3 regions of the Nocardia sp. NPDC004568 genome follow, and region 1 is predicted to be linked to each of the others. Evidence: riboswitches for the same ligand, from Rfam matches in the RefSeq annotation. Region 1 holds a riboswitch; each other region holds the start of a gene.
The links. Region 1 has a riboswitch for S-adenosylmethionine ahead of ABZV91_RS00130 (aminotransferase class V-fold PLP-dependent enzyme). Riboswitches for the same ligand answer to the same signal wherever they lie in the genome.

Region 1 (7,414 bases):
GCGCGGCGCGCCACTGGACGGGGCCGACTACCTGGAATCCAGTTATGTCGCGTTCCTGGACGCGGCGCTGGCCGCACAGAACGCGCTGGTCCGCCTGGTGGTGGGCCGGCCCGATCCGGCCGAGAACGCCCGCGTCAAGCCGCGGCTGCCGCAGGCCGCGGTGCTGCACGAGGAGACCTACACGCCCGCCGGGCTCGCCGATATCGACGACTACGAGCAGCGCATCGCGCAGTTCTACGCCGAGCAGGATCTGGCGCATTCGTGGATCGATCGGGTCCTTGCCCGGCTGGGGACGGCGGAAGCGCTCGAGGGGCGCGACCGGCTGCGTGAATCGCTGGCGGCCCAGGGTTTCCCGCTGCACTGACCCGTCGGCTTCGACCGGCGGCAATGACGGTGCGGCCGACATCGCGCTGTCCGGAACCGGTCCGGCGAAGGTCGGCAACTCACCGAGAGACCACCGCACCGATGGATACGGGCCGTCAGCGGCGACGGCCGGTGGGGGAGGCCCGTACGGCCTTGGTCGGGCAGTCGATCTTCCACTGCCTGCCCGAGCGGGGGCGCGCCACGGGCGTGTGGCCGGCTGCGTATCCGCGGCGCGCAGTCGCAGTCCGCCACAGCGCCGAGAATTCGATCTCGACGCGTTCGACCGGATGCACCGCACCAATGTCCGCGGCACCTTCGTGGTCTCGCAGTCGGCCGCTCGCACGCTGAACCGCGGTGGCGCGCTGATCAATTTCTCGACCTCGGTGCTCCGGCTCCAGCAGCCCGGCTACGCCGCCTACGCGGCCACCAAGGGCGCGGTCGAGGCGATGACGCTCATCCTGGCGCGGGAGTTGCGGGGCCGCGATGTGACCGTGAACGCGGTGGCCCCGGGCCCGACCGCGACACCGCTGTTCCTCGACGGCAAGGACGCCGACACCGTCGACCGCCTTGCGCGGATGTCTCCGCTGGAACGGCTCGGCGAACCGGCCGATATCGCCGAAACGGTGGCCTTCCTGGCCGGACCGGCCCGGTGGGTGAACGGACAGGTCCTCTACGTCAACGGCGGGGTCGCCTGACCGGCTCGGTCCGGCGCACATTGCGATCAGCGTGAGCCGACCCATCGCCTCCGCCGCCGCGAGAATGATCCACTGTCCGGATGAGCTATGGCCCCTTCGACCTGACCTACACCGCCGCCGAGCAACGGTACGAGAAGGTCCCGTACCGGCGCAGCGGCGCTTCCGGCCTCGATCTGCCCGCGTTCTCGTTCGGACTGTGGCAGAAGTTCGGCACCGACTACCCCTTCGCGACGCAGCGCGAGATCATCCTGCACGCCTTCGACCTGGGTATCACCCATTTCGACAATGCCGACCGGTACGGTCCGCCGCATCGGGCCGCGCAGAAGAACTTCGGCCGGGTGCTGGCGAAGGACCTCGCGCCGTACCGGGACGAGCTCATCCTGTCGACCAAAGCCGGGAACCCGATCGGGCCCAGCCCGTACCTGAGGGGCGGCTCCCGCAAATCACTGCTGGCCTCGCTCGAGCACAGCCTGCGCGATCTCGGCACCGATTACGTCGATATCTTCTACCACCACAGCCCCGACCTCGGGACTCCGCTGGAGGAAACGGTGGGTGCGCTGGTCGGCGCGGTGCAGCAGGGTAAGGCGCTCTATATCGGCATCTCCAACTATCTGCCCGATCGCGCCCACCGAGCCGCCGAACTGCTGCGCGAAGCGGGTGTGCCGTTGCTCATCCATCAGGCGCGGTACTCCATCTACGACCGCCGTCCCGAACAGAACGGCCTGCTGGACACCGCGCGGCAGGACGGCTTCGGCGCCATCGTGTATTCGCCGCTGGCGCAGGGGCTGCTGACCGACAAGTACCTCGAACGCATCCCCGAGGGCGCCCGGGCGGCCGACAGCACTTTCCTGTCGCCCGATGCCATCGACGAGACCTATCGGCGCCGCACCGCCGAACTGAACAAGATCGCCGCGGCTCGGGGCCAGTCGCTGGCCCAGCTCGCGCTGCAGTGGGTACTGCGGCGGCCCGAGGTCACCTCGGCGCTGATCGGCGCGAGCAGCACGGCGCAGCTCGACCACAATCTCGCGGCGCTCGAGTTCCCGGAATTCACCGCTGCCGAGCTCGCCCTCATCGACGAGCACGGCATCCACGGAACCGGGCTGGATCTCTGACGCGGTGCGCCCGGCTCAGTCGCGTAGCAGCGGCAGGAGCCGGGCGCCCTGGCGCCGGATCTCGGCCAGGTAGGGAGTATCGGAGAGCACGAAGTGGGTGATGCCGAGATCCTGGTAGCGCCGTATTGATTTCGCGACGTCCGCGGCCGAACCCACCAGCCACGTCGTGCCCGCGCCGCCACCCCCGACAGTGCCCGGGGTGGTGTACAGGTTGTCGTCGAGCACTTCACCGCGCGCCGCCAGGTCGAGCAGGCGCTGCTGCCCGACCGCGGCGCGCCGGGGTGCGCCGCGGTCGGGCGTTTTCGCCATCTCGGCAACCTTGGCCTCGGCATCGGCCCACGCCTGTTCGGTGGTGTCGCGGACCAAGGTGGTGACGCGCAGGCCGAACCGCAGCGGTGGCAGCGCCCGGCCGAGTTCGTCACCGAGCGCGCGCAAACGTTCGATACGTTCGCGGACGCCCGCCAGCGGCTCACCCCAGAAGAGCTGGACATCGGCTTCGGTCGCCGCGACTCGTTCTGCGGCGGCGGACGCGCCACCGAAGTACAGCAGCGGATGCGGGCGGTCCGCGCGCACGGCGGTCCGCGGCGTGACGGTGGAATCGGTGACCCGGTAGTGCGCACCCCGGTAGGTGACATTCTCCTCGGTCCACAGCCGCCGGACCAGCTGGAGGAACTCCCGGGTGCGGGCGTACCGGTCGGCCTGGCTTTCCTCGGCCTCGCCGTAGGCCGCGAGGTCGTCCTTACCGGAGACGATATTGATCCGTAGCCGGCCGCCGGTGAGATGATCGAGACTGGCGGCGGCGGAGGCGAAATGGGCCGGCCGCCAATACCCGGGCCGGACGGCGACGAGCGGTTCGAAGGTCGTGGTCCGGGCCGCGAGCGCGGTGGCGACGGTGAATGTGTCCGGCCGCCCCCAGCCGGTGCCGATCAGCGCCCCCTGCCATCCGTATTCCTCGAGTGCGCGCGCCTGGGTGGTCAGCGTTTCCAGGCTGTTGTGGTCGGCGGTGACGGCGTCACCACGATGCCCGGGAGTCACCTGATTCGGGATGTACCAGAGATATTCGGCCGTCGGGGTGGCGGCTCCTGTTCGGTCGGGCATCGAGAGTCTCCGTTCGGGGCCGGGGAATCGGGACAGGTGCGCGCACCGGGTCGTCCGGGGTGATCACCCGGATGAACACCTTGCGCTCCTGACCGTCTCCGGGCCACGGACCGGATCACGATGATTCGAAACGGGTGCCGGGGACGCTGTTTCGAACCGCGAGTCAGCGGGTCAGGGGACCGCGCACGGCAGGTGGTCACCGGGAGGGCCGGTGCGCGCCGACCCGGCGACGCGGTCCGCGACGGGTCGAGTTGACAAGCCGTTGATGGGTCTGTCACCCTCGCACCAGGTCATGAGTGCCAGCATCGAGCCCCGGCTTGCTGGCCGGCAACCCTCCTCCGCGGTGGGGTGCCCCGGGTGACGACCTGGCCGCCGCTCGACCGAGCGCGGCAAGCGCGGACTCCGCTCGTTCGACACCCGGAGTCCCTCGATCGAAGGGATCACGTGATGACCGCTGTACTCGACCCCACCTGTGCCCCGGCCCGGGTCTCCGGCGACGATCTGCGGGTACCGCTGGTGCAGGGCGGCACCCGCGACTACGCGAATTTCGACTACGCCGCCAGCGCACCCGCGCTCGCGCAGGTCACTGCGGGGGTGGCCGATCTGCTGCCCTACTACGCGAGCGTGCATCGCGGTGCCGGGTACGCCTCGCGTATCTCCACCCGCTGCTACGAGTCGGCCCGCGAAACGGTGCGCGGCTTCCTGCGCTGTGCCGCCGACCAGGAGGTGGTGTTCACCCGAAACACCACCGACGCGCTCAACCTGCTCGCCGCCTGCGTGCCCGGCGACACCGTGGTCCTCGATATCGAACACCACGCCAACTTCCTGCCCTGGGCCGGCCGCGGTCGCCGGGTGGTGCCCGCCGCCGGCACGCTCACCGAGACCGTCGACCGTCTCGCCGCCGAACTCGGCGCGAAACCCGCGGCCCTGCTCGCGGTCACGGGCGCCTCCAATGCCACCGGCGAGGTACTACCGCTGCCGGAACTGGCCGCGCTCGCGCATCGCCACGGTGCGCGGATCCTGGTGGACGCGGCCCAACTGGCACCGCATCGGCGTATCGATCTGTGCGCCACCGATATCGATTATGTGGTCTTCTCCGGGCACAAGCTGTACGCACCGTACGGTGCCGGGGTGCTCGCCGGGCGGCGCGACTGGCTCGACGCGGCACCGCCGTATCTGGCCGGCGGGGGCGCGGTCACCGCGGTCACCGCGGATACCGTGGACTGGGCGGCCGCGCCGCATCGGCACGAAGCCGGCTCCCCCAATGTGCTGGGTGCCGCGGCGCTGGCGGCCGCCTGCTCGGCTCTCATCGCACTCGGCGCGTCCGCCGAGGCACACGAACGGGTGCTCACCGACCGGTTGCGCACCGGGCTGGCGGGGATCACCGGGGTCCGGTGCCTGCGGATCTGGGCCGACAGCCCCGACTGCGTCGGAATCGTCGCCTTCACCGTGGACGGTTTCGAACCGGGCCGGGTCGCGGCCTATCTGTCCGCCGAACACGCGATCGGAGTGCGTGACGGCCGCTTCTGCGCCCACCCGCTGCTGGCCCGGTTCGGGCTCGACGCCGCGCTGCGCGCCAGTATCGGGCTCGGCACCACGGCCGGTGACGTGGACCGTCTGGTCGATGCGGTGCGGGCCCTGGTCGAGACCGGACCGCAGTGGGATTACGCCTGTTCCGGCGGCCGCTGGGACCCGGTTCCGGAGACCCGCCCCGGCCTGACCGGGGGATCGGGCACCGGGGCCGGCGCGCCGTGCGCGGTGTGACCTACCGCGTGCCGTGTGAAGATGGTTCGGATCACATGGTGCCGGCCGGTGTCGCCGGCAACCCGATACCGAACCTCTGAGTGAGCCGAGATGACCGTCGAAATCGACATATTGACCGATGCGGCAGACGCGCGGGCCGCGCAACAGGTCTTCCGTACCGCGATGGTCGGAGGCCCGCCGATCCCGGCGGAAGCCGCGGACGGGTTGAACGAGCCCGGCCGCACTCTCGGCGCCCGGGTCGACGGTGAGCTGGTCGGGACGGTCAATTCCTACACCAGCTGGCTGATCGCACCGGGTGGCGCGCGTCTGCCGCACGCCGCGGTGACGCACGTCGGCGTCCTGCCCACCCACGCGCGGCAGGGGATCGCGGGCGCGCTGCTGCGCCGGCAGCTCATCGGGATCGCCGCAGGCGGGGAGATCGTCGCCTCGCTGCGCGCCACCCAGGGCGGTATCTACGAGCGTTTCGGGTACGGCGTCGCCGGCTCGTCGGCGCGCTGCGAGATCGATGTGCACCGGGCCCGCTTCCGTGAGACCGTGCCCGTCGCGGGCCCGGTCCGGTTGCTCGCGCCCGCGGAACGCTGGGAGGTACCCGCCAAGATCTACGCGACCGCGCAGGTGACGTGGACCGCGGCGATCGATCGCCCCTCGTACTGGTGGCGGTTGCAGGAGCTGTTGCGGGCGCAGGGCCATGTCGCCGTGCACGGGGAACCCGGCGCGGAGGACGGTTTCGTGCGCTACCGACCCGCCGATTCCCCGGACTGGGTGCGCGGTCCACGCCGGACCGTGGTGGTCGACGATTTCGTCGCCACCACTCCCGCCGCCTTCATCGGACTCGTCCGGCATCTGCTCAGTGCCGATATCGTCGACGCGGTCGTGCTGTCGGCGATCTCGCCCGACACCCCGCTGCGGCAACTGCTGGTCGACGAGCGGGCGGCCCGGATCACCGAGGTGCACGACGAGACCTGGTTGCGGCTCGTCGACGTCGAGGCGGCACTGGCCCGGCGCACCTATCGCCCCGGCCGGCCGCTGGTCGTCGCGGTCACCGATTCCCTCCTGCCCGCCAACACCGGCACGTACCGGATCGAGGACGGCGGGGTCACCCGGGTGGAGGAGCCCGCGGACCTCGTCACCGACGTGGCGGCCCTGGCGTCCGCGTACCTCGGCGGCACCCGCTGGCGCCACCTGGCGCTCGCCGGCCGCGTCACCGAGCTCCGGCCCGGCGCCGCGGCGGCCGCGGACGCGCTGTTCGAGGTGGACGAGCACCCGTTCAGCGGGACGTACTTCTGACCGTCTCCCCGGCCCGGGTACTCGCGTAGTGCGCCGCGATCTCGTCGCTGGTGGTGACCCATACGCCGGGATGTTCGACGATATAGGCCAGTGCCTCGTCGAGGTACCGGGCCCGGAACGCCTGTCCGGTGACGAAGGGATGCAGTGCCAGGGCGAGGACTCGGCCGCTCGTTTCGGAGTCCGCCCACAGCCGGTCGAGCTGGTCGCGCACGATCCGGACGAAATCGGGTCCGGTGAGCCCCGTGCCGAGGAACAGGGTGTTGTCGTTCAACTCCACCGAGTACGGCAGGCTGAACAGGCCGGGAACGCGCAGCGGATAGGGCTGGTCGTCGTTGGTCCAGTCCAGGACATAGTCGACGCCGAGTTCGCGCAACAATTCCGGGGTACGGAAACTCTCGGAGAGGGCGGGGCCCATCCAGCCCCGCGGTCGCTTCCCGGTGCCGCGTTCGATGGTGGTGAGCACGTCCGCGAGGTAGGCGCGCTCGTCCGCGGCGGCGATCTCGGCCTGCAGGACGGAGTTGTTCCGGCCGTGCGCGAGCCAGGCCCAATCGCGTTCCCGGCCCGCCGCGATGATGCGCGGATACCGCTGCAACACATCGGAGTTGAGCAGTGCGCTGGCCCGGATACCGTGCCGGTCCAGCGATTCCAGGATCCGCCAGAATCCCACCCGGGGGCCGTAATCGCGCCAGCCGTAGTTGAGGGGGTCCGGGACCTGCCCGGCGGTGCCGGCGAAGATACTGGTGGAGGGTCGGTCCACCCGGTAGTGCTCGATATTCAGGCCCACGTAGAACGCGACGCGCGCACCGCCGGGCCACCGGATCGGATCGCGATCGACGATGGCGCTGTAGTCGAAGAGTTCGTTGTCCATTCGGCTATGGTCGAAGCATCACACAGATGTGAAGGTCAAATCTTTCGAGCGAGGTGGGTGGAATGCGGATCGGAGAACTGTCACGGCGCACCGGCACCGCGCGCCGGTTGCTGCGCTACTACGAGGAACAGGGACTGATCGCCGCCCAGCGGTGCGCGAACGGGTACCGCAGCTACGACGAGCGCTTCGTCGATCGCGTCCTGCAGATCCGAGGACTGCTCGATGCC
Region 2 (7,414 bases), on a different contig from region 1:
GCTACCGTCGTCGCGACGCCCTGACCACAGCGAATAGGATCACCGAGGTGATGCGGGGGCCGCGCACGGCACGGATCGCGGCGGCGTACCGTAGGGCCGCCCACTCTGCAGGAATCCGCTTCCGGTGGTCGAATGGGCTGTCCGATTCATTCCGGAGGGAGAAATATGGCCGTGCTGCAGGGCCACGGTAATCCAGGCGACGACGCGAGCGGGGTGAGCGATCCGGGTGCCGGCCCGGAGAAGCTGAGCCGCCAGCTGGCGAACCGGCATATCCAGCTGATCGCGATCGGCGGCGCGATCGGTACCGGCCTGTTCATGGGATCGGGCAAGACGATCTCGCTCGCCGGCCCCTCGGTGATCCTCGTCTACATGGTCATCGGCTTCTTCCTGTTCTTCGTCATGCGGGCGATGGGGGAGCTGCTGCTGTCGAACTCCGGCTACAAGTCGTTCAGCGATTTCGCCGGTGATCTGCTCGGCCCGTGGGCGGGTTTCTTCACCGGCTGGACCTACTGGTTCTGCTGGGTGGTCACCGGTATCGCCGATGTGGTGGCGATCGCCGGGTACGTGTCGTACTGGTGGGCCGATCTGCCGCTGTGGATACCGGCGCTGGTCTGCATCATCGTCCTGCTGGTGCTCAACCTGCCCACCGTGCGCGCGTTCGGTGAGACCGAGTTCTGGTTCGCGCTGATCAAGGTGATCGCCATCGGCGCGCTCATCGTCACCGGCCTGGTGATGGTGATCACCGGATTCACCGGTGACAACGGCAGCACGGCCGCGCTGGCCAACCTGTGGAACGACGGCGGTTTCTTCCCGACCGGGCCCATGGGTTTCGTGGCCGGATTCCAGATCGCGGTCTTCGCCTTCGTCGGCATCGAACTGGTGGGCACCACGGCGGCCGAGGCCAAGGAACCCGAGCGCACCCTGCCCCGCGCGATCAATTCGATCCCGGTGCGCGTCCTGCTGTTCTACGTCGGCGCGCTGATCGTGATCTGCGCGGTGACCCCGTGGCGGCAGGTCTCGGCCGACGAGAGCCCGTTCGTGGCGATGTTCGCCCTGGCCGGGCTCGGTGTCGCCGCAAGCGTGGTCAACTTCGTGGTGCTGACCAGCGCCACCTCCAGCGCGAACTCGGGTATCTACTCGACCTCGCGGATGGTGTACGGCCTGGCCGGTGACGGGGACGCCCCCGCGCTGTTCGGGAAACTGTCCCGGCGCAAGGTCCCGGCCAACGCGCTGCGTTTCTCGTGCGCGTTCCTGCTGATCGGTGTGGTGCTGCTCTACGCCGGACAGTCGATCGTCGAAGCGTTCACCGTGGTCACCACCATTTCGTCGCTGTGCTTCATGTTCGTCTGGACGATGATCCTGGCCAGCTACCTGGTCTACCGGAAGCGGCGGCCGCATCTGCACGCCGCGTCGACGTTCAAGATGCCGGGCGGGGTTCCGGCGGTCTGGGCGGTGCTGGCGTTCTTCGTATTCCTGATCTGGGCGCTCACCCAGAAGAGCGACACCCTGCAGGCCCTGCTGGTGACCCCCATCTGGTTCGTGGTGCTGGGCCTGGCCTACCTGGTGGTGCGGCGCAGTCCCCACCACGCCGCACTGCGCGAGCAGCACCGGGAGAAGGTGCTCGCCGAAAACGCCGCGCTGCGCTGATCTGTGCTGTTTCGATTGCCCGCCCCGGGCGGGGCGGGCAATCGTGTGTTCACGTACCGGAGGCGTTCCGTGATTCCGGCAGGGGCAGAGCCACCGGCCCGGGCCGAGATGGACGTAGCCGATAGGACGGTCACAGCGGGCGCGCGGGCACGGCCGCGGCCGCGGCCGCAGGGCGTCGCGGTAGGAGCCGTCGTAGAGGTTGCCCAAGGGTTCTTTCACGAAATGACAGCGGCGCACGGTGCCGACACCGTCGACCGAGAGGACCGACGCCCCCGTCCGGTAGGCCCGGCCCAGGGAGTGGTGCGGGTCGCGGCTGTAGGGGACAGCGGGTCGATGGCGTCCAGTCGGCGGCCTCGGCCTCGGCCTCGGTGTAGGTGTGGTCCTCGGCGGCGTTGACCCACAGGTAGACGTGCTCGGGGAGGTCGGCGCGCAGTCCGCGGGCGTGCTCCAGATGGCCGGGCAGACCCACCACTCCGACGCTGAACCGGATACCGGCCGCGGCGAGCTCCCGGGGTTTTGCCGAGGAAGCGCTGGTAGGGCGTTTGCCCGGGGGGTGGTAGGTGCACCACAGCGGGACCGTGTCGGGGTCGGCTTCGCCCAGCCATTCGGTGCGGCAACTGAGATTGGTCTGGATGGCGACCCCGACGATCCGGCCGGGTCCACCGGCCGGGCCGAACTGCGGACGCGGCTGTTGCTGCTGGACGCGATCATGGGTCAGCACGACGCGGCCTGGCTGTCCGCTTTCGACACCGGGGCCGAGGTGCCGCTGGCCGGGCCGGCGGCCGTGGCCCGGGAGGGCCGGATCTGGAACAATCGCCTCCGTGACCGACGCCGCGACCCCGACCCACGACGATCCCGGCACCGGCAGCCGATGGGCCGGTTTCCTGCGCTGCCACCTGCCGATGGTCGTGGTGGCGGTGGTGGTGCTGATCGCCGTGGTGTTCGTCGCACAGGATCGCTGGCGCCGGGGCGCCTTCTTCTTCGGTGGCGCGACCCTCATCGCGGCCGCGTTCCGGTTGTGCCTGCCGACCGCCCGGGTCGGCCTCCTCGCGGTACGCAGCAAACCGTTCGATGTGGGCGCGCTGACCCTGCTGGGCGGCGCCGTGGTCTTCCTCGCCGCGACAATCAACACGCTCGGCGTGGGCTGACCGCGCGGGACGGGTGTGCCCCGCCGCTGCTCAGCGCCCGGCGCGGGCCAGGTTCATCGTCTGGACCAGCAGTTTGCCGATGGCCGCCGCCTCGGTGAGGAAGGCATCGTGGCCGTCCCGCGAGGAGATCACCTCGAAATGCCGGCAGCCCGCGAGCCCATCGGCCAGTTCCTGCTGGGTGTGCAACGGGTACAGCCGGTCGGAGTCGATCCCGCCCACGATGCACGGTACGTCGGTGGCGGCCATCGCCGCCTCGATCCCGCCGCGGCCGCGGCCGATATCGTGCCGGTTCATCGCCTCGCTCAGCAGCACATAGGTCGCCGGATCGAAACGTCGCCCGAGCTTCTCGGCCTGGTACTCCAGATAGCTCTGCACCGCGTACCGGCCGCCGTCCCAGGGGTCCTCGCCCTCCTGCGGGCGGTTGGCGAACCGGCTGTCCAGTTCGACCTCGGTGCGGTAGGTGAGGTGCGCGATGCGGCGCGCGATACCCATTCCGGCCATCGGCGCGCGACCGGTGCCGTGGTAGTCGCCGCCCTGCCAGTCCGGGTCGCCGGTGATCGCGGCGATCTGGGTGCTCTGGGTGCCGATCTGGTCGGCGGTGGCCCGGGGGCCCACCGCGAGGATCAGTGCGGCGGCCAGGCGCTGCGGGGCGAGCAGCATCCATTCGAGGACGCGCATACCGCCCATCGAGCCGCCGATCGCCGCGGCCAGCCGGGGGACTCCGAGCACGTCGAACAACTCGAGTTCCGCCGCGACCTGGTCGCGGATGGAGATCCCCGGGAACCGCGAGCCCCACGGTGCGCCGTCCGGCGCGAGCGAGGCCGGGCCGGTGCTGCCCTGACAGCCGCCGAGGACATTGGTCGCGACGACGCACCACTCGTCGGTGTCGATCGGCGCCCCCGGGCCGACCATCCCGTTCCACCATCCGGCCTGGGGATGGTTTTCGCTCGGGTCACCCGAGACATGGGAGTCACCGGTCAGCGCGTGCTCGATCAGGACGATGTTGTCCATCGCCGGGGACAGTTCCCCCCAGCGCTGCACGGCCAGCCGGACCTGGGGGAGGCGGGCGCCGTTCTCCAGGGTGAGCTCGCCGATGTCCACATACCCGAGGGTGCCGTCGGACGGCGGTAACTGGGCCACCGGACGAGCGGTGGTCGATTCGGTGCCCGCCTTCACGCGAGGGCTTCCACGGAAACGGCGGACCGTACTGATGCCCGGAGCGTATGAATCCCGGCTGTGGATCCGGCTGCCCGGCCGCGGGGAGCATCGGATACGACCGCGGGGTGCGGGTGGGTCGCTCCGGTAGCGGTCGCGCCACGGATGCTGTGATCGGTCATGTCGTGCTCCAGAAAATCGGGGGTTCCTCGTCGAATCGTGAGAACGCCGCGGTCAACGCGAGCGACACCGGCACAAATCGACGACCTCCTGACGTGCGCTTGCTCCCGGCTCTCGGAAGCCAGGTCATCACCCGGAGCACCCCACCGCAGCAGGAGGGTTGCCGGCCAGCGAGCCGGGGCTTGGTGCTGGCACTCATGACCTGCCGAATATGGTAGCCGGGCGCCGATACGGATCGAAATCGGTATACGTGCCGACCAGGTAATCTTGTGGCGAGTCTCACCCCTGTGAGATCTCACGACCGGGGCTGGCTGCACCGTGACACCACCGCAAGCAGTACGCTCGTCTTGGTTACACCAGACGTCTCGTGGACAACGCGGGATGTATACGTTGTCTGTTGAACAGCTGGGGTCCGCTCACAAGCGTGTTCGCCTGGCCGTGCAATGAGGGCACCAGTCTTAGGAGGACACGAAGATCCATGTCCAAGATCAAGGTTGAAGGCACCGTCGTTGAACTCGACGGCGACGAGATGACCCGGATCATCTGGCAGTTCATCAAGGACAAGCTGATCCACCCGTACCTCGACGTGAACCTCGAGTACTACGACCTCGGCATCGAATACCGCGACAAAACCGACGACCAGGTCACCGTCGACGCCGCCAATGCCATCAAGCAGCACGGTGTCGGCGTCAAATGCGCGACGATCACCCCCGACGAGGCCCGGGTCGAGGAATTCGGCCTCAAGAAGATGTGGCGTTCGCCCAACGGCACCATCCGCAACATTCTCGGCGGCACCATCTTCCGCGCGCCGATCATCATCTCCAACGTTCCGCGTCTGGTACCGGGCTGGACCAAGCCGATCATCATCGGCCGTCACGCCTTCGGCGACCAGTACCGCGCCACCGACTTCAAGGTCTTCCAGGCCGGCACCGTCACCCTCACCTTCACCCCCGAGGACGGCAGCGAGCCCATCGTGCACGAGGTCGTGCAGATGCCGGAGGACGGCGGCGTCGTGATGGGTATGTACAACTTCAAGAAGTCCATCGAGGACTTCGCGCGCGCCTCGTTCAACTACGGGCTGCAGCAGAACTATCCCGTCTACATGTCGACCAAGAACACCATCCTCAAGGCCTACGACGGCATGTTCAAGGACACCTTCGAGGCGGTCTTCGAAGCCGAGTTCAAGAGCCAGTTCGAGGCGGCCGGCCTCACCTACGAGCACCGGCTGATCGACGATATGGTCGCCTCCTCCATGAAGTGGGAGGGCGGCTACGTCTGGGCCTGCAAGAACTACGACGGCGACGTCCAGTCCGATACGGTCGCGCAGGGCTTCGGGTCGCTCGGCCTGATGACCTCGGTGCTGCTGACCCCGGACGGCCGGACCTGCGAGGCCGAGGCCGCGCACGGCACGGTCACCCGGCACTACCGCCAGCACCAGCAGGGCAAGCCGACCTCGACCAACCCGATCGCGTCGATCTTCGCCTGGACCCGCGGCCTCGAACACCGCGGCAAACTGGACAACACCCCCGAGGTCATCGGTTTCGCCCAGACCCTCGAGGACGTGGTCATCAAGACCGTCGAGGGCGGTCAGATGACCAAGGACCTCGCGCTGCTGGTCGGCGGGGACCAGGGCTACCTCACCACCGAGGAGTTCCTGGCCGCGCTGGACGCCAACCTGGCCCGCGCATTGCGCTGACAGACCGACTCCGCGGGACCGGCGAGGCGGACGCCGATCGCCGATCCCGCGGATCGCGTGGTCGTTACCGGCGGCTCCCGCCGTTGTGGGACGGCGTCGGCCCACTTCCGGCTGGAACGGGAGTTCGGTCTCCCGACGCGGACCGCCGGAGACAGGGCTGCCCGGATCGGATTCCCCGAACCACCGTGCCGACCGTTCGGCCACTGCCGCCGGGACGCAGGCGCCGATCGTGCTCGGGTGCGTGTCCTGGGCTCCCGTGCGTGCCGGGGGTGGTGCGGGTTCGTTCCGCGGCTCCCCCTGGGGGAGTCCCGGCTGACCAGGGGTGCCTGCTCACCCTATGCGTTTCCACACCGGATTCTTCACCACGTAATATCGCTCGCGGGCATGCGCGAAGTGTGCGGGAATATCGGGCGTGGTGTCGATCTCCTCGCCGAGTACTCCGGTGACTTCGAACGCACCGTACTTTTCGGTGTCTGCCCATCGGTGTAGACGTAGGAATTGGTTCCGCAGCGCAGGACAGCGCCCGACATGGCGTTTCCGCCATGCCGTAGAGTACGACTTCCTCGTTGAGATAATCGGCTAGATCCATTGCTTCCATTCTCTACCTGTGCCGGCTTCGGGATATCAGGTCAACGTGGTTCGCGTAAAAGCAACACACATCACAGAACTATCGAAGTCATCCAGTCCGGCGAAGAACACCTCCGGCGCGCATTGGTAGAACCGCATCGGGTCTGCGGCTCGGCGAGCCGCGTCGGAATGTTCGGCATGATTCGCATTCCACCAGCTTCCGTTCTGCTCGTCGTACCATCCGTAGTCGAATTTGATGAATCCCGGTTTTCCCTTGTAGAGGTCTCGGGACATATCCACTTGGCCGGTGTCCGCGTTCGGAGCGAATCTGTCCGGATCCGGTAGGTCGCCGGCCCGTCCCTGCGGGTTGCCGAATATATCTCGCGCCACCTGGCCCGCCGCGTCGAGAGTCTCGATCTGGCCGGACCAGAAGTATTTGCTGAATACCGTCGCGCGGACATCCGTCAGATCGCCGGAGGGCAGTGACTCCGCGATCCCGTGCAGGCCCGCCAGCTGTTCGTCCTGCCTTGCGATGCGCTCGAATTCGGTGGCGTTGTTCGGTTTGCCCGCAAGAATTTCGTTGAACTTGTCGGCGATGCCGGCCGCTCTCTCGAACGCAAGGCGGTTGCCCTCGGCCTTCGCGGCATCACGTCTGTTCTGCAGATCGGTGATGTCGTATGACTTCATCGCATCGGACCAGTAACTTCGTGTGATCGCCTTGGCTCGGTCGAAGACTTGTTCCAGATCCGTGATCTTTTTTCGAAGTTCGCCCGATGCGGCGGGGTCGGCCGCCTTCAGTGCTGCCCGATAACTCCTGAGTTCCCGCGCGATACCGTTGACCGCGGCGGTATTCACCTCGCCCGGCCCCAGGATTTTCTCCGCCGCCGAGATCGCTCGGTGGGCACCAGCGTCTGCGAACGCGAGATGCAGTGGAGGTGGATCGATACCGGTGCGGCCCAACCGCACCATTGTCGCGCCGATGCAACCCAGATCGAGCAGTTTCTTCTCCGACCACGACAGC
Region 3 (7,414 bases), on a different contig from region 1:
GTGGCCTGGCCCCGCTCCGGCCGGCCCGGAGCCGCCTTATCGTCTTTCGCCGGCTTGTTGTCGTTCCTGTTGTCATTGCGCTGGCCGGGCACGGACGGTGGGACGCTGTCGGTCGGGCCGGACGACGCCGGTCGGCCCGACCCCGGCGACCCCGGCGGTTTCCCGTCGCCCCCGGCGGTCACCCGGGGTGGTTGCGTCGCGCCGCCGGGGGAACCGCCCGGCCGCTGGGCAACTTGCCGGGCCGGCCCGCCCGGGGCGCCGGGCGGGCCACCGGCCGGGCCGGGGCGCTCCACGGTACGCGGACCGCCCACAGGCGTTTGCGCGCGTTCCGGCGATTGCCGCTCGTTCCGGTTCCGGGCCGGGTCGCCCCCCGGCGTGCCGGGCTGCCCGGCCTCCGGACCCTCGGCCTGACCACTGGTTCCGGGTTCCGCGCCCTCGGAGCCCGGTGCACCGCCGCCGGAACTCGGGTCCGGCGTCACGCCGGGGGCCGCCGGTGCCGCGGGGCTGGTCACCGAATTCTGTGCCACCTGATCCGGATCCCCGGGGCCGGTCACCGAATTCGGTCCCACCTGATCCGGTCCGCCGGCGGAGGCCGCCGGCTGAAGTGGTCCCGCTATGTCTTCGGCGGCGGCCGGCCGAGCAGTGGGATCAGTGGAATAGGGCGCGTTCTCGATCTGCTCGCGGCCGACCACGTCCGCCGCGGTCACCGTATCGGCCGACTGCGCCACCTGGGTGCCGAAACCGTTCAGCGCCGTAGCGATCTCCTGTAGCGCGCTGATCGCCTTGTCGGCGTCCGGCTCGTAGTACTGCCCGAACTGTTCACCGGACTCGTCCTCGCCCCACCATCGGCCCTCGGCGGCAAGCGCGGCCTGCAACCGCGCAACCACCTGTTGCATCTCGGCACCCAACTCCTGGAATGCCGCGGCCCTGGCCTTGAGACCGGCGGGGTCGACCCATAGTTTCCCGCTCACGTAACCCACTCCAACCCATTCGACCTGGAGGCGCGTCGGGCCTCGCGTTCGCATTGTCAGCCACCCGCGGCGGTGCATGTAAGACGAAAATCGCCAGTCGCCCCGTCGCCCATGCAGGCCCGCGCATCGGTCCCACACTTCCCGGGCTCCGGCCGGATACGACGAGTTCTCCGAGTGGTCGGCGTGCCGGCCCGCGACAGAACAACCCGCACGGCCCGCCCGTATGCACGCGACACAGATCCACCACGGCACGCGCCGAACGGGCCCACCTCTACGCCGCGGCCGGCCGCGATCGCGAGGTCACCGGAGCCCGTGCGGACCAGAGAAGGGTCCGGTCCGGTAACGAGATTCTCTCTGGCTCGAGGGGCCCGGAACGAGCTGCGCCCGCACTCGTTCGCCGGACCGGCGACTGTGTCCGATCCGGGCTACTTTGGTGCTGTGAGCGTTTGGGGAGAACTCGTCGTCGGCCTGGTGATCCTGATCGGCCTCATCGGCATCGTGGTGCCTATCCTGCCGGGAGTGATCCTGATCTTCGGGGCGATCGCCGTCTGGGCCTTTGTCACCGGCGGGACGACCGCATGGGCGGTACTGGCCGTCGGCACCGTTCTGCTGGTCATCTCCGGGGTCGTGAAATACACGTGGCCGGGCCGCAAGCTGAAGGAAGCGGGGGTGCCGAACCGGACACTGCTGCTGGGCGGCCTCGCCGGCATCGTCGGGTTCTTCGTGATACCGGCGGTCGGGCTGTTCGTGGGTTTCGTTGGCGGCGTGTATCTTTCCGAATTACAGCGGCTCCCGGACAACCGGCAGGCGTGGGTGTCGAGCAAACAGGCGATCACAGGCGTCGGGCTCTCCATCCTGGTGGAGTTGTTCGGCGCCCTGCTGGCCAGTGTTGTGTGGGTGATCGGCGCGATCGCCATCTGAGCTGTCGGCCGGTCGGCTGCACGCCGCCGGCTCGTAGCACAGCGCCCGCAAGTCCGCCGCCGGCGGAACCCGGTCGATCGGGTTCTCCGCCGCAGCGATCCGCTCCTCGACGGCGGTGATCCCAGGCCCGATATCGGTAGGTGTGAAGCGCCGCGTCAGCTCGGGCCGGAACGTCTTTCGATGACGGGCAGCGGACGTGTCGACCCGTCGTGCGCCGAGGGCCTGTCGTCGCGCGGCGGGACGAACAGCGGCAGCGTGGGGGTGGGATCCTCGGTGGTGCGCTCGATCGCGGGCAACCCGTAGAACGCGCGGGCATTGTCCTCCAGCACCGCGTTCATATCGGTGCCGACCACATCGCAGATCAGCTCCACATCCGATTCCCGGAACGGCCGGCCCGCGCGGGTGCCGGGCAGATCGCTGCCGAACATCAGCGCCTGCGGATCGACCGCGTGGATCCGGCGCAGCGCCGTCGCGACATCCATATCGAGACGCCCGAAACCGGTCGCCTTCACCCGCGCGCCGCGGTCGACCAGGTCCAGCAGGTACGACAGACCCTCCTCGGACATTCCGAGATGGTCGATGGACACCTTCGGCAGCTTCAGGATCACCGGTTGCAGCGAGGCCAGCATCTGGCCGTCGACGTAGATCTCCACATGCCAGCCCGCCAATTCGTAGGCCCGCAACGCCTGCCGCGTCATGCTGGCGATATCCGCCGCCGCGCGTTTGAGGTTGAACCGGACCGCGCGCACTCCGGCCGCGTGCAGGTCGAGGATCTCGGCGTCGGAGGCGTCGAGATCCAGCCGGGTCACCCCGACCCAGCCGGGGCCGAGTTCGGCCAGGGCGGCGCGCAGATAGCTCTGGTCGTTGCCCTGGTACGACGCGCTCACCACCGCGCCACCGGAAGGCCGGAACCGGGCCATCCGCCGCCGATAGTCGGCGACGGTGTAGGGCTCCGGTAGGTAGCCTTCGTTCTCGATCAGCGGAAAACGCGGATCGATGATGTGTACATGGGCGTCGAACACTGCTACAGCATGCCTGATAGATGGAGGTGTCCGCTGCTCTCGACCACGGATCGGGAGCAGCGGACGAATGGATCAGACCTTGTGGGGTTCGCTCGCGCGCAACATGTCTTCGCGCTCGACGACCTTGACCCGCTCACGGCCCTCCGGCTCGCCGAGGGACCGCTCGTGCGCGTCGAGCCGGTACCAGCCGGCCCAGGTGGTGAACGGGATACCCCGGCCCTCCAGGAACTCCAGCACGGCCTCGGGCTCCGGATTCTCGGCCGGCGCGAAATTCGTGCTGTCGTCCACCAGGCAGGCGACCGTCTCGTTGGCGTCACCCTTGGTGTGGCCGATGAGCCCGACCGGACCGCGCTTGATCCAGCCGGTCACATAGGTGCCGGGCATATAGCGCGCGGCGCCGTCGGCGTCCTCGTCGACCAGGACCCGGCCGGCCTCGTTCGGGATGACCCCGGCCTGATCGTCGAAGGGCAGCTCCGAGATGTTCTGGGACAGGTAACCGACAGCCCGGTAGACGGCCTGCACATCCCATTCCCTGAAGGTGCCGGTGCCCTTCACATTGCCGGTGCCGTCGAGCTGGGTGCGTTCGGTCCGCAGACCCACGACCTTCCCGTCCTCGCCCATGATCTCCGAAGGCGATTCGAAGAAGTGCAGGAACAGCTTGTGCGGGCGGTCACCCTGGTCACGGATGGCCCACTGCTCGAGGGTGTTGGCCACCATATCGACCTGCTTGGAATGCCGCCGCGCGGCTTCCGAACCCTCGTCGTAGTCGATGTCCTCCGGATCGACGATCACCTCGATCGTCGGGGAGTGGTCGAGTTCGCGCAGCTCCAGCGGGGTGAACTTGGCCTGTGCGGGGCCGCGGCGGCCGAACACGTGCACCTCGACGGCCTTGTTGTTCTTCAGGCCCGCGTACACGTTCGGCGGGATCTCGGTCGGCAGCAGTTCGTCACCGGTCTTGGCCAGCACGCGCGCCACATCGAGGGCGACATTGCCGACACCGAGCACCGCGACCTTCTCCGCCTCCAGCGGCCAGGTGCGCGGTACGTCCGGATGCCCGTCGTACCAGGACACGAAATCGGCCGCACCGTAGGAGCCGTCCAGGTCGATACCCGGGATGGGCAGCGCCCGGTCGGCGTTGGCGCCGGTGGAGAAGATCACCGCGTCGTAGAACCGCCGCAGATCCGACAGCGTGATATCGGTACCGTAATCGATATTGCCCAGCAGGCGCACCTGCTCCTTGTCCAGCACCTTGTGCAGGGCGGTGACGATGCCCTTGATCCGCGGGTGGTCCGGGGCCACGCCGTAGCGGATCAGTCCGAACGGGGCCGGCATCCGCTCGAACAGATCGATCGAGACGTCCGCACCGGATTTCATCAACGCGTCAGCGGCATAGATACCGGCCGGCCCGGCCCCGACGATCGCGATCCGAAGCGGGCGGTTCGCTTCCTTCTGCTCGGTCATCTGTTACGCGCACCCTTATCGGTCGAAAGAATCACTGGCGTTGTTGTTAGCTTAGGCTAACTTGACGCGCGGCTCGTATGCACCTACATCGCGCCGTCCGTGGGTGGCTGTTCACCGTTCGTCGTCCCACGTCTCTGCGGGTAGCACTGTGCCGTGGTACCCGCCGGTACCCGCGATTCTATCGGGGTGCGGGCACGGTGCGATCCGGGGACCAGGGATGATCGTCGTCATGAGCGATTCCGGAGCGGCCGACGAGCAGCCGGCCACCGAATCGGGTGACGAGGAGCGACCGCGCTCGATCACCCCGTTCGTCGTGGCCGCGCTGGTCGCGGCCCTGGTCCTGGTGGGCGTACTCATCGCCGGCCTGGTGGCGCCCGCTGAGAAAAATGTCACAGATTCCGACCGGATCGCGGGAGCGGTCCGGGAGTTCGCCGATGTGAGCAACCGCTACGGGCCCGAACCGCCCCGGGAAGCGGTCTGCCCCGGTTTCGTTCCCGCCCGCTCCCCGCTGGCGGGTCAGCTGAAGCCCGGCGAGACCGGGAAAGATATCGAGATTACGAGATTCGGCCCGGTGCACATCTCCGGCGATACCGCGAATATCGAGGTGACCAGCCGGGTCGACGGCGCGGAGCGTACCGCGACCTGGTGGCTTTTCCTGTCCGACGACGACTGGCTGGTGTGTAACCAGCCGGCCGGATGAGCTCGCCGGAGCCGTCAACCGGGGTTTGACACGGCCCGACCGCGCCGGGCAATCTTTTGGATTGGGTCATGAGTACCAGTGCCAAGCCCCGGCTCGCTGGTCGGCAACCCTCCTCCGCGGTGGGGTGCTCCGGGTGACGACCTGGCGCGCATCGATCGGATGCGGCAAGTGCGGATTCACAGGAGGTGCCACGTATGAGTTACGCAGGGGATATCGGCTTGCAGCAGGCATGGGAACTGCTGACCGAGAATCCAGACGCGGTCCTGGTGGACGTGCGGACCGAAGCCGAATGGAAATTCGTCGGAGTACCCGACACCAGCGCCATCGCCAAGCCGACACTGCTGGTGGAGTGGGTCGACGGCACCGGCGCCCGGAATACCGAATTCCTGGACCAGCTCCGTAGCGCCCTGTCCGACCGTCGCGCGGACGCGCCCGTGCTCTTCCTGTGTCGCTCCGGTCAGCGTTCGGCGCACGCGGCCGATGCCGCGACCGCGGCGGGTATCACACCCGCCTACAACATCAGCGAGGGCTTCGAGGGCCCGCTGGACGAACTCGGGCATCGCGGCGGCTCCGGCTGGCGGGCCCACGGCCTGCCCTGGCGGCAGTCGTGATCGGCGGCGGTTCGTTCGAACGCCCGTTACCCGAAGGGGTCGGTCCGGCGACACTGGGTGTGCGCGGCGGGCTGAGCCGTTCGGGGTTCGACGAGACCTCCGAGGCCCTGTACTTGAACTCCGGCTTCGTCTACGCCAGCGCCGAAGCCGCCGAGGCCGCGTTCACCGGCGACAACCCGCACTATGTGTACTCCCGCTACGGCAACCCGACGGTGACCACCTTCCAGGAACGGATCCGCCTGCTCGACGGGGCCGAAGCCTGTTTCGCGACGGCCAGCGGTATGGCGGCCGTTTTCGTGGCCCTCGGTGCCCTACTGAAAGCAGGCGACCGGCTGGTGGTCGCGCGTAGCCTGTTCGGCTCCTGTTTCGTGGTGTGCAACGAGATTTTGCCCCGCTGGGGTATCGACACCGTTTTCGTCGACGGCGAGGATCTCGACCAGTGGGAAGCGGCGCTGGCCGAACCCACCGCCGCGGTGTTCTTCGAGACTCCGGCCAACCCGATGCAGACCCTGGTCGACGTGCGCAAGGTCTGCGAACTCGCGCACGCCGCGGGCGCGCAGGTGGTACTGGACAATGTGTTCGCCACCCCGCTGCTGCAGCGCGGCTTCGAACTCGGCGCCGACGTGGTGGTCTACTCCGGCACCAAGCACATCGACGGTCAGGGCCGGGTGCTGGGCGGCGCGATCCTCGGCACCGCCGAGTACATCGAGGGCCCGGTCAAGACGCTCATGCGTCACACCGGCCCCGCGCTGAGCCCCTTCAATGCCTGGACGCTGCTCAAGGGTCTGGAGACCATGCCGCTGCGGGTCCGGCAGTCCACCGATTCGGCGCTGCGGATCGCGCGCTACCTCGACGAACACCAGGCCGTGAGCTGGGTCCGCTACCCGCTCCTGGAGTCGCACCCGCAGTACGCGCTGGCGGCCGAGCAGATGAGCGGCGGCGGCACCGTGGTGACCTTCGAGCTGAAGGCCGCCGCCGACCTCGCCAAGAAACGGGCCTTCGAGGTGCTGAACGGGCTGCGGATCATCGATATCTCCAACAATCTGGGCGATGCGAAAAGCCTCATCACCCACCCGGCGACCACCACCCACCGGGCCATGGGCCCCGAGGGCCGCGCGAGTATCGGACTCTCGGACGGGGTCGTGCGGGTCTCGGTCGGTCTGGAGGACATCGAAGATCTCCTCGGCGACCTGGACCAGGCATTGAGCTGATTTCTTCGAGGCAGTGGATCGCCGGTATGTGCACCCTGACCGCCGGTTTCGGCCCTCTCGAGTGAACTCGACTGGATGGGTCCGCGCCGCCGGTATTGCGGATCGCCGCCGCTTCGTAGACGCTTTGACCGCCCTTTCCGGTCTGTATTCCTCCTTCTCGTCTCGTTGAGTCGCAGCCGGCTTCTTGCGGTGAGGCAGCCGGTTCTTTTGGGTGAGTAGGTCGGGGCCGGCTTTGCGAAGCATCCAGCAGGGCGGAAACTTTGGTGTATTTTTGTGGTCGGCAGAAAGAACAGCAGGTCGCATATGTGGACCGATGGAGTGCACGGCAACCGACCATCACAGCGACCTGGTGACGGCGAACGGCTCGGTCGGCGGCAGAGGGGCGGGCGTCCACGAAATGGCGAACGACGTAGAGAACTGCAAGCACGCGACACATCGGCCGAACGGCTACCCACCGGATACGACGATCGTCAGGATCGACAACCGACAACCCCGGTACCCGAGGTCGAGTCGAACC

Region 2: linked by a shared signal. The riboswitch ahead of ABZV91_RS24425 (homoserine O-acetyltransferase) and the one ahead of ABZV91_RS00130 (aminotransferase class V-fold PLP-dependent enzyme) in region 1 are both predicted to bind S-adenosylmethionine.
Region 3: linked by a shared signal. The riboswitch ahead of ABZV91_RS29035 (rhodanese-like domain-containing protein) and the one ahead of ABZV91_RS00130 (aminotransferase class V-fold PLP-dependent enzyme) in region 1 are both predicted to bind S-adenosylmethionine.

Annotation. Positions count from the first base shown of each region.
Region 1 is NZ_JBEXLL010000001.1:21,432-28,845, forward strand. Features, by position in the region: gene ABZV91_RS00110 (nitroreductase family protein) at 1-364, shown strand, start outside; gene ABZV91_RS00115 (SDR family oxidoreductase) at 327-1,058, shown strand; gene ABZV91_RS00120 (aldo/keto reductase) at 1,139-2,170, shown strand; gene ABZV91_RS00125 (LLM class flavin-dependent oxidoreductase) at 2,186-3,268, opposite strand; SAM riboswitch class IV at 3,557-3,670, shown strand; gene ABZV91_RS00130 (aminotransferase class V-fold PLP-dependent enzyme) at 3,716-5,032, shown strand; gene ABZV91_RS00135 (GNAT family N-acetyltransferase) at 5,123-6,319, shown strand; gene ABZV91_RS00140 (polysaccharide deacetylase family protein) at 6,300-7,187, opposite strand; gene ABZV91_RS00145 (MerR family transcriptional regulator) at 7,250-7,414, shown strand, end outside.
Region 2 is NZ_JBEXLL010000063.1:5,825-13,238, reverse strand. Features, by position in the region: gene cycA (D-serine/D-alanine/glycine transporter) at 166-1,647, shown strand; gene ABZV91_RS24435 (hypothetical protein) at 1,778-2,368, opposite strand; gene ABZV91_RS24430 (DUF3017 domain-containing protein) at 2,550-2,795, shown strand; gene ABZV91_RS24425 (homoserine O-acetyltransferase) at 2,826-3,971, opposite strand; SAM riboswitch class IV at 4,223-4,333, opposite strand; gene ABZV91_RS24420 (NADP-dependent isocitrate dehydrogenase) at 4,609-5,826, shown strand; gene ABZV91_RS24415 (hypothetical protein) at 6,451-7,414, opposite strand, start outside.
Region 3 is NZ_JBEXLL010000095.1:9,811-17,224, reverse strand. Features, by position in the region: gene ABZV91_RS29060 (hypothetical protein) at 1-971, opposite strand, end outside; gene ABZV91_RS29055 (DUF456 domain-containing protein) at 1,410-1,892, shown strand; gene ABZV91_RS29050 (amidohydrolase family protein) at 2,048-2,914, opposite strand; gene ABZV91_RS29045 (FAD-dependent oxidoreductase) at 2,987-4,375, opposite strand; gene ABZV91_RS29040 (hypothetical protein) at 4,605-5,075, shown strand; SAM riboswitch class IV at 5,140-5,252, shown strand; gene ABZV91_RS29035 (rhodanese-like domain-containing protein) at 5,270-5,686, shown strand; gene ABZV91_RS29030 (O-succinylhomoserine sulfhydrylase) at 5,683-6,897, shown strand.